Regions from separate parts of the Colwellia sp. SU-HH01217 genome, predicted to be linked through region 1. Evidence: predicted binding sites of a transcription regulator. Region 1 holds the regulator's gene; each other region holds the start of a gene.

Evidence for each region. The regulator LexA, encoded in region 1, represses DNA repair genes until DNA is damaged. The targets are predictions, from matches to a motif close to TACTGTATNNNNATACAGTA.
Region 2: AC27G3_RS07750 (DNA topoisomerase III) is a predicted target of LexA. The motif match lies at 1,846-1,865, and genes of this name have one in related genera.
Region 3: recN (DNA repair protein RecN) is a predicted target of LexA. The motif match lies at 2,671-2,690, and genes of this name have one in related genera.

The regions. Positions count from the first base shown of each region.
Region 1 covers NZ_BAAJLX010000009.1:110,457-114,906, forward strand. Annotated here, with positions in the region: gene ctaD (cytochrome c oxidase subunit I) at 1-573, opposite strand, end outside; gene coxB (cytochrome c oxidase subunit II) at 586-2,064, opposite strand; gene lexA (transcriptional repressor LexA) at 2,770-3,384, opposite strand; gene AC27G3_RS12345 (hypothetical protein) at 3,544-4,380, opposite strand.
Region 2 covers NZ_BAAJLX010000004.1:253,241-257,690, reverse strand. Annotated here, with positions in the region: gene AC27G3_RS07750 (DNA topoisomerase III) at 1-1,802, opposite strand, end outside; gene AC27G3_RS07745 (hypothetical protein) at 1,991-2,632, shown strand; gene AC27G3_RS07740 (CBS domain-containing protein) at 2,692-3,105, shown strand; gene AC27G3_RS07735 (sodium/sugar symporter) at 3,196-4,450, opposite strand, start outside.
Region 3 covers NZ_BAAJLX010000007.1:10,044-14,493, forward strand. Annotated here, with positions in the region: gene AC27G3_RS10385 (RnfH family protein) at 1-316, shown strand, start outside; gene AC27G3_RS10390 (outer membrane protein assembly factor BamE) at 486-833, opposite strand; gene recN (DNA repair protein RecN) at 934-2,607, opposite strand; gene nadK (NAD(+) kinase) at 2,769-3,650, opposite strand; gene grpE (nucleotide exchange factor GrpE) at 3,900-4,450, shown strand, end outside.

The sequences.
Region 1 (4,450 bases):
GGTCACTACGATATTAATCGCGCCCATTATTGAAGATATACCCATAATATGAACAGCAAAAACAAAGAATGCCGTACTACCATTTGAATAAGTCGTTGATAACGGCGCGTAGAAAGTCCAACCAAAGTTAGGCGCTCCGCTTTCCATAAAAAATGAACTTAATAAAATGGCAAAAGCGAATGGTAAAATCCAAAAACTCCAGTTATTCATTCTTGGTAATGCCATATCTGGAGCACCGATCATCATAGGTAACATCCAATTAGCAAAACCAACAAAGCCCGGCATTATGGCACCAAACACCATAATCAACCCATGAACTGTTGTTAATTGATTAAAAAAATCAGGCTCTACAATTTGTAACCCCGGCTGAAATAACTCAGCTCGGATCACCATGGCTAAGGCGCCACCTGTAAGTAACATGATAAAAGAGAACCATAAATACAATGTGCCTATATCTTTATGGTTCGTTGTATATAACCAGCGTTTTATGCCAGTCATTTTACCGTGGTCATGAGAATCGTCATGATGGTCACCGCCATGCGAATCTTGATCATTTAAAACGTCTGTAGTCATTTAAATAACTCCTTATTTCGCACTTGCGGCAGCAACATCTGCAGCTTGAATTAAATCGCCAGTTTTATTACCCCAAGCATTTCGCTCGAAGGTAACAACCGCAGCAATTTCTGTCTTTGATAATTGAGATGAAAATGCTGCCATTGCTGGATTTTTAGCACTTCCATTAATCACCATGTCTAAGTGCTTAGCTACATCACCCGTTGCAATAACACCACCATCAAGTGCAGGGAATGCAGGCGGTAAGCCTTTCCCGTTTGGTTGATGACATGCAACACACGCCTTGTTATACACCTCTTCACCCATGGTCATCATTTCAGCCATTGAATAGGTTTTTGATAAATCTTCAGCTGGTTCGGCAATCGCTTCTTCAACTACCGCTTTTGCTTCTTCAACTGGTGCTGCCTTAACTGAGTCTCCCCCAGATACTGCTTTAACATCTGAAGCTTGTACAGCATCACCCGTATTATTACCCCACGCATTACGCTCGTAAGTTACTACAGCAGCAATTTCTTTTAAGCTAAGCTGTTTGCCATAGCCTTGCATACCCGTACCAGCGCGGCCATTGAAGACAATATTAATATGTTCATCAATTGAACCTTGAGTAACAATAGGGCTATCTTTTAATGCAGGAAATGCAGGTGGTAAACCTAAGCCAGAAGGCTGATGACATGCAGCACAGTGTGCAGTGTAAGTTGTTTCACCCAGCGCCATTAAGTCATCCATAGAAGCAGATGCATTAAGTGATGCTTGTTCAGCTTGCGCGGCATTGGCTGCTAATTGATGTTGTTCGTCTAACCACTTAGCGTAATTAGCTTCAGTCTTCGCAATAACGACAATGGGCATAAAGCCATGATCTTTACCACAAAGCTCTGCACATTGGCCACGATATACACCAGGTTTATCTACAATCGCCCAAGCTTCATTAATAAATCCAGGATTAGCATCTTGTTTTACTGCAAAAGCAGGCACCCACCAAGAATGAATAACATCGTCTGAAGTAATTAGAAAACGTATTTTCTTATTGATAGGCACAACCAGTGCTTTATCTACTTCGAGTAAATAATGCTCGCCTTTTTGAGTACCAGCACCATTTTTGTTTTCATATTGATCGCGAGGCGTAGATAAAACTGAATAAAACTCTAAGTCTTGATCGAAATATTTATAATGCCACTTCCACTGAGAGCCAGTGACTTGAATAGTCACATCAGAGTCATCGTTATTTTCCATCTCAATAAGCGTGCTAGTGGCAGGAACTGCCATAGCAATAAGAATAACAATGGGGATTGCTGTCCATAAAATTTCGACAGTGGTGCTTTCATGAAAGTCTGCAGCTTTATGACCCTTTGACTTTCGATGAAAAGCCATAGACCAGAACATCGCGCCAAAAACAACCACACCAATTGCAGTACATATCCAAAGGGCTAACATATGAAGATCGTAAACTTCTTCACTGATCTTAGTCACACCTTTGGTTAAATTTAAACTCATATCGGCCCAAGCTGAACTGGTAAATAAACTTCCCAGCAACAGCCAACCTAGGTTACCTCTCTTCACTCGACATCCCCTCTTCCTCTTGAAGTAGAAAACAAAACGAGGTCACAGTGTAAATCCGAACTCACTGGATCAAATGTTTTGCCACTTGTTATTGTTATTTTAGCTAAATCAGTGTGACGAAAAAACAAACAGAAATCTTCACACTTTTATTATTATTTTTCGTGCTATTTTTGTACGGTTTCTAATCTAGAATCACTTAAAATTTGATCTAGGTCAATCCATAATTTGAAGAGAAAAGAAATAAACTTTAATAAATTCAATTGAGTATTAACTCTAAAAAGAATGAAAAGCTATACACACAAGGGCTGTGCGTTTTTTGTTCAGTAGAAATTAAAATAATTTAAGAGAAGAATAAAACAACAGTTAGCGGTTGTTTTTTATACAGAAATATAACTTAACCTAAGTTCGGCTTAACAAATACTTCTCTAGCAGCTATTGACGCGAAATTTGTCTTGAATTAAGAAAAATTATCAAGCTAGAGGGGAGTAAAATAATTATTTACCTACTTTTCAAATTGTTAACTATATTTTAAACCGAGTTTAGGAACATAGTATAAGACGTGAAATCACCATTGGTTTTTACGCCTAGGTAATTTCACAACGAATAAAGGATTATATTTCATGAAAAACAGTAGATCACTTACATCCAGTCTGCCGCACGAATTACCCCAACAGCTAATCCTTCAATATTAAAATGCTGACTAGTTAAGTCCACTTCAATTGGCGAGAAATCTTCGTTTTCAGCGTGTAGGTAAACCACATTGCCTTCGCGTTTAAAACGTTTCACCGTCACATCTTCTTCAACGCGTGCTACTACTACTTGTCCTTGTTGTACATCAGTTGTTTGATGAACCGCCAGCAAATCACCATCTAAAATACCAATATCTTTCATACTATCGCCGTTAACACGCAATAAGTAATCTGCTGCAGGATGGAATAAGCTGCCATCGATCTTGTAGTGCTCTTCTACATGTTCTTGTGCAAGGATAGGTTCACCCGCGGCAACACGGCCAACAAGCGGCAAACCTTCTTGTTCAGCAAATTCTTCAGCCAACCGTATACCTCGAGAAGTGCCCGCCAACATTTCTATGTAGCCTTTTTTGGCTAAGGCTTTTAAATGCTCTTCCGCAGCATTCGCAGATTTAAAGCCAAAATGGACAGCGATTTCAGCACGGGTAGGAGGCATGCTCGTTGCTGAGATGTTTTCCTTAATAAAATCGAAAATTTGCTGTTGTCTGGGGGTTAAAGGGCGCATAACGGTCCTGTATTATTTATCGACAAATACTGTCAGTATATACAGGCTGTAAATAATGGCAAGTGTTTTGTTTTTTGTGGGTATTTGCGTCACTACTGTATGTTGTAGTAAGTAATATAAAAAATAATATGTAAACTCTGTTTATAAAAAATCCTTTTTTTATAAATTTATAGTATTACAAAAAATTATAGTTTTTTCATTTCCAACTAATGGTGGTCTAGGCAATTCAATATATTTCCCTAGACCAATTTCAGCTCTGTCATCAACCCATTTTTGAGATAACTGTTCAAACAACTCTGACAGCTCATTTTTATTTATATTTTTCAATGTGTTAATTTGTTTCTCTGCAGTATTATTTTCAAATATAGCTATATTGGGGCTTACTTTATAATAAAGTGCTTTATACAAAGTGTACTTAATTTTGAGTTCATCATTGAAGGTTTTGCCAAGATCATCTTCCAGTTTATATGTGTTAGCCAGCTCAAGAATTGATATTAAAACACCGTTTAAAGCCGCTTCCCATAACCAAAAACGAGCTTTCTTAAGTATAGATATATCTAATTCTTTATGTGTGTCATTAAAATCTCTAAGAGATAGAGAAGGATTATAAAATGAACTTCGATGAGAAAACCATTGATAGTTCATTCCTAAAACAAACATCGCTTGTGCATTCCCACTATTGGATTCTCTAATTAATTCGTCTTCACTCAAGAAAGTCAAACTCTGATCTACAGCATTTGCAATAAGTAAATTTTCATTAATATAAGCATTTCCTTCAATCACTTCTTCCAGATTCTTATATTCTTCAATTGTTAAGCATTGGCTATTATTTTTATCTGTAATTGAGATGTTGGATGCAATCGTATTATCTTTATTAACTTGTTCTGATTCATATTCGCTGAATAGGATATTTGGTGTTTCTGTTGAAGTGCTTGAAATATAATTATATAAAAAATACGAAGTAACTATAATTACAATTGAAGTCCATTTTAGCATACTAATTTTTTCCATTTACAAAAAACGAAAAACTAACATTCCCTCTTCAGTTTTACAATTTATTAACTAT
Region 2 (4,450 bases), on a different contig from region 1:
TCCACTCCTTCTATAAAAAACTGATAATTAATGGTTTGCTTACTGATTGCTTCAAGCTGAGATTCCCAAAGCGCAGTCATATCAGGTTGAGATATTTGCAACGGCAGGGCGGTGATTAATTGTTTTCCTATATCTGTGGCTCTTATTTCTTTACCTTGACGAGTTAAAAATTGGCGCTTAAATAATAGCTCAATAATACCAGCTCTAGTTGCTTCTGTGCCTAAGCCATCAGTTTCTTTTAATGCTTTTTTGATATCAGCATCTGAGACGTATCGAGAAATCCCTGTAAGTGCTGATAAAATTGTAGCGTCGGTAAAGTGTTTGGGGGGCGTGGTATTTTTCTCAATTAACTCACCTGAAGTACAGTGTACGGTATCACCCACTTTTACTTGAGGTAAAACCCTAGTCGAGAACTCGTTGGCATCTTTTTGTGGATTTGCTTTCTTAAATAAATCCTTCCACCCATTGCTGATAATATCTTTTTGTTTACTGATAAAGAGACCACCTGCTATTTCAGTTTCAATTTTTTTGTCGCTGTATTCAAAATTTGGATAAAATTGTGCGAGATATTGACGTGCTACTAGGTCGTAAATTTTTTCTTCTTGTGATGACATTATGCCCGTAGACTTATTTTTTGCGGTAGGGATAATGGCATGATGCGCACTGACTTTTTTATCATTCCATGCTCGACTTTTTTTAGTTAAATCGGCGTCACACAGTAAACTAGCTAATTGAGTTGATACTTGGCTGATCGCTTGAGTCACCGCAGGTATATCTTGCAAATGCTCTGTGGGTAAATATTGGCAGTCTGAACGAGGGTAAGTAATTAATTTATGTTTTTCGTAAAGCTGCTGGCAAATATCTAAAACTTGTTTGGCACTCATTCCAAATGCTTTGGCGGCACTAATTTGTAATCCTGACAAACTAAAGGGTAAAGGAGCTTGTTGTTGCTTTTTATCTTGTTGAACCTTGAGTATTTTGCCCGGTTGCTTATTAATACGGGAAACAACATTTAATGCTAGTTTTTTATCAAGCACACGTTTTTCTTCATCCATGTATGGTAAGCAGGCTTTACTAGGTTGCCATTTCCCTTGATATAATTCGCCTTTGTTGGTTTTTATGTGGGCAAGCACTTCATAAAAAGGTTTGGAGACAAAGTTGGCAATATCAATATCACGATTAACAACTAAACCAAGAATAGGGGTTTGTACTCGGCCTATTGATAATACGCCCTGATAGCCAGACTTTTGACCTTGAAGCGTGCAAAGGCGAGTCATGTTAAGACCATATAGCCAGTCTGCTCTTGCTCTAGCAAGTGCTGAAACCGCTAATGGAATAAATTCACTGTTGGGCTTTAAGTTATTAACTGACTTTTTAACCGCGTTAGAGTTCATGTCGCTGATTAAACAACGCAATGCATTTTTTATTTTTGCTTTACTCGCGCCACAATAGCTAATGGCCTCATCAACAAGTATTTGGCCTTCTCTGTCAACGTCACCCGCATTGACAATAATATCTGACTGTTTAATGAGTCGTTTGATAACAGTGAGTTGTTTTCTTGTTTTAGTTTTCGGCTTTAATTGCCATTGTTGAGGGATAATTGGGAGATGTTCAACAAGCCATTTTTTAAATTTAACATCGTAATCTTCTGGCGGTGCTTGTTCTAGTAAATGACCAATACACCAAGTAACTTTATCGCCATTACCAGCTTCGATATACCCATCGTTTTTTTTATGGGGTTTAGGAAGCACGTCAACAATCGCTCTTGCTAAACTAGGTTTTTCGGCAATATATAATTTCATTCAAGGAGTTAGATGATCGTGTGTTAGTTGAATAATACATTTTAACTGTTCTTTTGTACAGTTATTGCGTTTGTGTGCTGTGAAAATTAAATGAAAGATAGTTAATAATGATATCGGAACTTATGCTCTATCAATAGGTCTATTAATTATTCAATGTAGTGTTTTATCAATTATTTAAGAAAGACTTTGTGAAAAAAATAAATTACAAAACACTTTTAACCTCTTTATTTTTTCATGGGGTGTTGGTCATTTTTTTATTTTTTATGTCATTTGAATCGAAAACTGTAAAAGAAAAAGTTAAGCACAAACCGATAAAAAGCTATCTTTACGTAGCACCAAAATCTAACCTTGTAGAACAAGTAGAACAAGTAGAACAAGTAGAACAAGTAGAACAAGTAGAACAAGTAGAACAAGTAGAACAAGTAGAACAAGTAGAACAAGTAGAACAAGTAGAACAAGTAGAACAAGTAGAACAAGTAGAACAGAGCATCTATTCTCAATCAGAGCTATCAATGCCAAGTGTTTCAAAACCTATTGTTAGAGTCTCAACGATAGATTCGTTAAAAAAATTAAAAGCAAATTTATCAGCAACTAATGTAATTGAAAGTGGGGCTGAACACTTGAAAAACTATAAAATGTCTAAAAATTTTATTGAACCATCAATCAATAAAAAAGCCGATACTCCTAAAGTAAAAAAATATGAAATGAATTGTAATAGTCGTTTAAATGAAGGGCTTGTTTTAGCTAGTACATTACTTGGAGGCTCTATTGTTTGTAATGGTTTTCCTGAAATAAATCCTTTTATTGACGTTAGATTAAATGGAAAATAAGTAACAATTAGGTCATAGTTATTTAAAGTATCGCGCATAATAGGCAGGGAGTTTTACACGTGAGTATTGAAAAAATAATGTCTAAAACTGTTGTTACTGTAGAGATGAATGATCCATTATCGGTAATAAAGCATATTTTTGAGAATACAAAATTCCATCATTTGTTAGTGGTTGAAAGAGGTAAGTTAGTTGGTGTAATTTCTGATAGGGATTTACTAAGAGCAATAAGCCCAAAAGTCGATACTCCTGTTGAGTCGGCAAGAGATATAGCGACCCTTAACAAAAAAGCCCATCAAATTATGTCTCGTAAAGTGATCACTTTACCACCTAGTGCGGGTATTTATCAGGCAATTTCAATCTTTAATAATTATAATGTGTCTTGTATTCCTATTACTGATGAAGATGAAGTTCAAAAAGTGCTGGGTATTTTAAGTTGGAGAGATATTTTTCGAGCACTTGAAGAGAACCGTTAACAACCGAATTAATACTAAGTCACACCACACTAAACAGAAAAGCCTGAGTTAATACTCAGGCTTTTTCATTGGCACTACTTTAAAGGGTTATTACCACCAAGCGGCATAAAATGCCGTTAATATACAGATAACTGCAATTGTAGCCATGTTATAAGAAGTACTGGTTGAAAAATCAATTGCTTTAGTATCAACCGCTTTCGCTTCACTTAATTGTTTATCGGCTAATGAAACTAAAACAGCCAACATCAAACAAGCAATAAAGACATAACCTACGCGATCCATAAAGGGTAATTCAGGAAAAACTAACTTAAAGGTTAATGAAAGTACCGCAGAGCCAATCGCTGCTGCTAATGCGCCTTTTGCTGTGGTTTTACTCCAAAACATACCTAATAAAAACAACACAACAATACCTGGAGTAAAAAATCCAGTGAACTCTTGAATGTATTGGAAAGCTTGATCTAACTCGCCAAGTAATGGGCGTGCTGTAAGTACGGCGACAATCATTGAAATAAAGCTTACTATACGGCCCACTTTTACATAATGTTGTTGGGATTTGTCTTTTTTGTAATTGCTATAAATATCTAAAGTGAAAATAGTCGAAATACTATTAGCCATTGAGCCAAGTGACGACACAATAGCTGCAACTAATGCCGCAAATACTAAGCCTTTAATCCCTTCTGGCATTAAATTCATTAACATAGGGTATGCTTTGTCGGCAGGCTCTAAATCAGGCATTAACACAAAAGCAGCAATCCCTGGAAGTACAACAATTACTGGCATTAACAACTTTAAAAATGCAGCAAAAACAATACCTTTCTGCGCTTCACGTAAGTCTTTAGCAGCAAGGGCGCGTTGAATAATATATTGATTGAACCCCCAATAAGACAAGTTCATTATCCACATACCACCCACTAAAACAGACAATCCGGGGAGACTCATGTAATGAGGATTATCTTCAGCTAATATCATGTCGAATTTTTCAGGTGCTTGCGCCATAAGCTGGCTAAAACCAGCAACAATGCCTTCTCCGTCACTGATCATATTCAAGGTAATATAACTTAAGAATAAACCGCCACCCACAAGTAAAACGACTTGAATAATATCGGTATAGGCGACTGCTTTTAGGCCACCATAAAGTGAATAAGCAAGCGAGAACACTGCTAGGAATAAAATAGCGGCATCCATGTTTACGCCAGTAACCGTATTAATCGCTAATGCACCAAGCCACAAAATAGCGGTTAGGTTAACAAACACATACACGCCTAACCAAAAGAAAGCTAAAATCATGCGAACATTGTGATCGTAACGTTGTTCAAGAAATTGCGGCATTGTAAATATTTTATGC
Region 3 (4,450 bases), on a different contig from region 1:
AATTGAAGTGGTATATGGTTTACCTCAGAAACAAGAGCTATTAACTTTACCTGTTCAGGTTGGAACTACTGTTGAACAGGCTATTAATGAGTCTGGAATTTTGTCTATGTTCTCTGATATTGATTTAACGATTAATAAAGTCGGCATATGGAATAGGGCGGCTAAATTATCTGATGTATTGAAAAATTTAGATCGAATTGAAATATACCGCCCATTAATTGCTGATCCAAAAGAAGTAAGAAAGCGTCGCGCTGAAAAAGCAAAAGAAGAAGGCAGGGCAAATAAAATCACCGGAGGAAGGTTAAAGCCAACTTAGTGATATTATGTTGTTATACCAATTTCACTAAGTATGCGACCATTTTTTCTGCGTATAAAGTAGATAACCTAATAATGAAATTGGTAGTAGTGCTAATAAAATTCAAAACTATAGATATAAAAAAAGTGGCCTAATTGCCACTTTTTTATTGCTATATTTATAGAGCTAATTAATTTTCCATGGGCGTATTAAAGTTTTCACCTAATGTGAAATCACCTTCAGCTGAGACTATCTTATCGTCAACAAATTTTATAATAAAATTTTTGTTAACATTAAAGTCTTCATTACGGCCAGATCTAAAACGATAAACGTAATACCAAGTATCCTTATCAAAAGCATCAAGTACAACTGGGCTGCCTAAGATAAATTTCACTTGTTCTTTGGTCATATCAATTTGTAATTTGTCGATATCTTTTTGTTCAAGGTAATTACCTTGTGGTATATCGATACGGTAAATCCAACTTGAGCAACCTGTAATTGTTAAAGCTAATACAACTGTTAAAACTCGAAACAACATGTTTTACATTCATCCTCTAAAAAGTAAGCAGCAATAATAACGTTGCGAGGTTGAAGATTCCATGGCTTTTTTAAAAAATCCTTCAAATAGCCAAAAAAAACTAACTCGCTAGTAATTCTTGTGCATTTGCCATGCTAAATTCAGTGATTTTGTCACCTGCTAACAGACGTGCAATCTCTTTGACGCGATTTTTAGGATTTAGTTCAGTCATAGTTGTTTCTGTATGTTGGCTGTCAGAAGATTTTGCAACAAATAATTGTTGATGACCTTTACTCGCTACTTGAGGTAAATGGGTCACACAGATAACTTGTGTATTACTTGCTAATTGTTGCAGTTTATTCCCTACCATTGCAGCTGTAGGACCACTGATACCAACATCTACTTCATCAAATATTAAGGTAGGTGTTACAACTTTACTCGCTAATATAACTTGCATGGCTAAGCTAATACGTGATAATTCGCCACCTGATGCTACTTTATGCATGGCCTCTAAAGGTTGTCCTTTATTAATACTGACTAAAAATTTCACGTTATCTAGTCCGTTACTACTTAATTGCTCTAAGTTATTTAATGTATCTTGCTCAACATTAATGAAAAATTCACCATCAGGCATATTTAGTTCATGCATACTGCCACTAATTAATTTACTGAGTTTTTTAGCCGCAGCGGTTCTTGATTTTGATAATAATTGAGCTGCAGAAAAGTAATTTTGTTTGGCTTGTTCAATTTCATCATTAAGGCTAATTAACCTTGTTTCATCACCGCTTAATGAAATAAGTTCTGATGATAATTCAGCATGTAGCTGTACAATATTTTCAGGAGCAGTATTGTGCTTTTTAGCCAATTGTAAAGCTTGAGAGTAACGACTTTCAATGGTTGCGTAAGCTTGTGGATCTAATTCAAGCTGTTCATAGTAATGGTGCAATTCAGCATCTGCGTCTTGAATTTGTACTAGCGCCTCATTTAGGGAAAGGGCAACGTTTGCTAAACTTTTGTCGACTTTAGCTAAAGCATTAATATTTTCGCAAGTGTGATTTAGCGAATCCAGAATATTAAATTGTTCATTTTCTGAAAGCGATTGGAGAGCGCCTAAGGTTTCATTCAGTAAGTCTTGTGCATTAGAATAGCGCTTAAAATCACTTTCTAGTGTATTAAACTCTCCTTGTTGCAAAGCAAATTCGTCTAATTCTCTGACTTGATATTGTAATAGTTGGTGCTTGGCGTCTCTTGATATTTTTTCACTTTGAAGCTGTGTTAATTCAGCATTAAGTTGTTGCCACTTTTGATGGTGATATTTCACATCACTTATTAGCTCTAAATGATCAGCATAGTTATCGAGCAAATTTCTCTGTTCAGACGCTTTTACAATAAGTTGATGATCATGCTGGCCATGGATATTAATTAAAAATTGTCCCACTTCTTTTAACTGTGCTAAGGGGACTTGGCTACCATTGATATAGGCTTTTGAACGTCCTTCTGCGGAGATAACTCGTCTTAAAATACAGTCGTTATCACTCACTAAGTCATGATTTGTTAGCCACTTTTTAACTACTTTATTATGTTTAATATCGAATGTAGCTGCTAAATCTGCTTTTTTACAGTCAGGTCTTACAACATTTGTTATTGTTCTTTGTCCTAAGCATAACCCAAGAGCGCCGATAGCAATGGATTTTCCTGCTCCTGTTTCGCCTGTTATGGTTGTCATGCCTTTTTGCCAATCGATATCGAGTGAGCGAACAATAGCAAAATCTTGAATATTTAATTGTAAAAGCATAGTAGCTCCAAAATGTAATAAACGCTTTTTTAAATAATCGTCGTTAATTACGAAAAAACCAGTTACTGTTAATTTATACAGTAACTGGTTTTAGTGCAAGCTGTTTTACAATTTTTGTTTAAAAAAACTTCAACTTTATTTATTAGCCAAACTATATATGATTAATAAAGTTTGTTGCCCCAACTCAATTTACTCCGTAAAACGTTAAAGTAATCATGATCTAATGGGTGTATTAATCTTAAACCACATTCACTTTTCTTTATGATTACTTCATCTCCAGGCATTACCGATAAGATCACATGACCATCGCAACTTACTTGTAAGTTCTCATAATTTTCATTGGCAAGTATAAGCTTAATTTCACTGTCACCATCTACGACAATTGGTCGACTAGTTAAGGTATGAGGAAACATAGGCACTAATGATAATGCATTAAGGTTAGGGGTTAAAATTGGACCGCCTGCTGACATCGAGTACGCGGTAGATCCTGTTGGTGTTGATATAATTAAGCCATCTGAACGTTGGCTAAACATAAATACACCATCAATATAAACCTCAAACTCTATCATACTAGCCACTTTACCGGCATGCAGTACTGCTTCGTTAACAGCACTGTTAGAGCTTTTTAGTTTACCATGACGATAGACTTCAGCTTCAATAATAAAGCGTTGTTCTGATCTAGATCCGCCCCTTAAAATTGCATCAAGAGGAGGAAGTAAAGTACTAGGAGAAAGGTCAGTCAAAAAACCTAAGTTTCCTCGATTAACACCAATTACACCAATGTTATAACCTGCTAATACTCTTGCGGCACCAAGCATATAGCCATCACCACCAACAACAATCGCTAGATCTGCTTGGTCGCCAATATCCGTTAATGAAGTTATTGTGAGGTTTTCAATATTAAGCGAAAGCCCAACTGAACTTTCTACAAGTACTTGATAATTATTTTTTTGCAGGTGTTCGAGCAAGGTCTCTATAGTCGCTTTCGCACCTTCATGATTAGGTTTACCAATTAACCCTATCGTTTTGTATAGTTGTTTCATATGCTAATTTCTTAACTAAATATCTAGGATGTGATGATCTTTGTGTCATTACACAGACAAACTTTAAAGAGCAGTATACCCTAATAACTTACTGTCATATTTGCAGTTTCGCTGTATTTTATGCACTTGTAAAGTTGACTTTTATTAAATGAATTTCTTTTCAAGCTTGAATCAGAAAAACAAAGCCCCATAATTAGCCTCATTGATATAATTTATTTCGTTAGTTTAAACAGAAATTGGGAGTTTTCCATGACGACAGAGTCTACAAATGAAAATGGTGCTAATTTAACACCAGAGCAAGTTGCTGAAGATATTATTAAGCAAGCCGAAGAACAGGTTGAAGAGCAACATGAACATGGTCATGAAGCTATTAGTGCGGAACAAGAAAAAATTAATGAGCTTGAATTAGCGCTTGTTGCTGCACAATCAACAGTGAACGATCAAAAAGATTCAGTTGTTCGTGCAAAAGCTGAAGTTGATAATGTACGCCGCAGAAGTGCACAAGATGTCGAGAAAGCACGTAAGTTCGCTTTAGAAAAGTTTTCTGCTGAGTTATTACCTGTTGTTGATAACTTAGAACGTGCGATTAGCAGTGTAGATAAAGAAGATGAGGGACAAAAAGCTCTTGCTGAAGGTGTAGAGTTGACATTACAAAGCATGATGTCTGCTTTAGATAAATTTGGTGTAAAAGTTGTCGATCCACAAGATCAACCATTTAATCCAGAACTTCATCAAGCAATGTCTATGCAAGAAGTAGAAGGTGTAGCCCCGAACACTGTTATTGCTGTTATGCAAAAAGG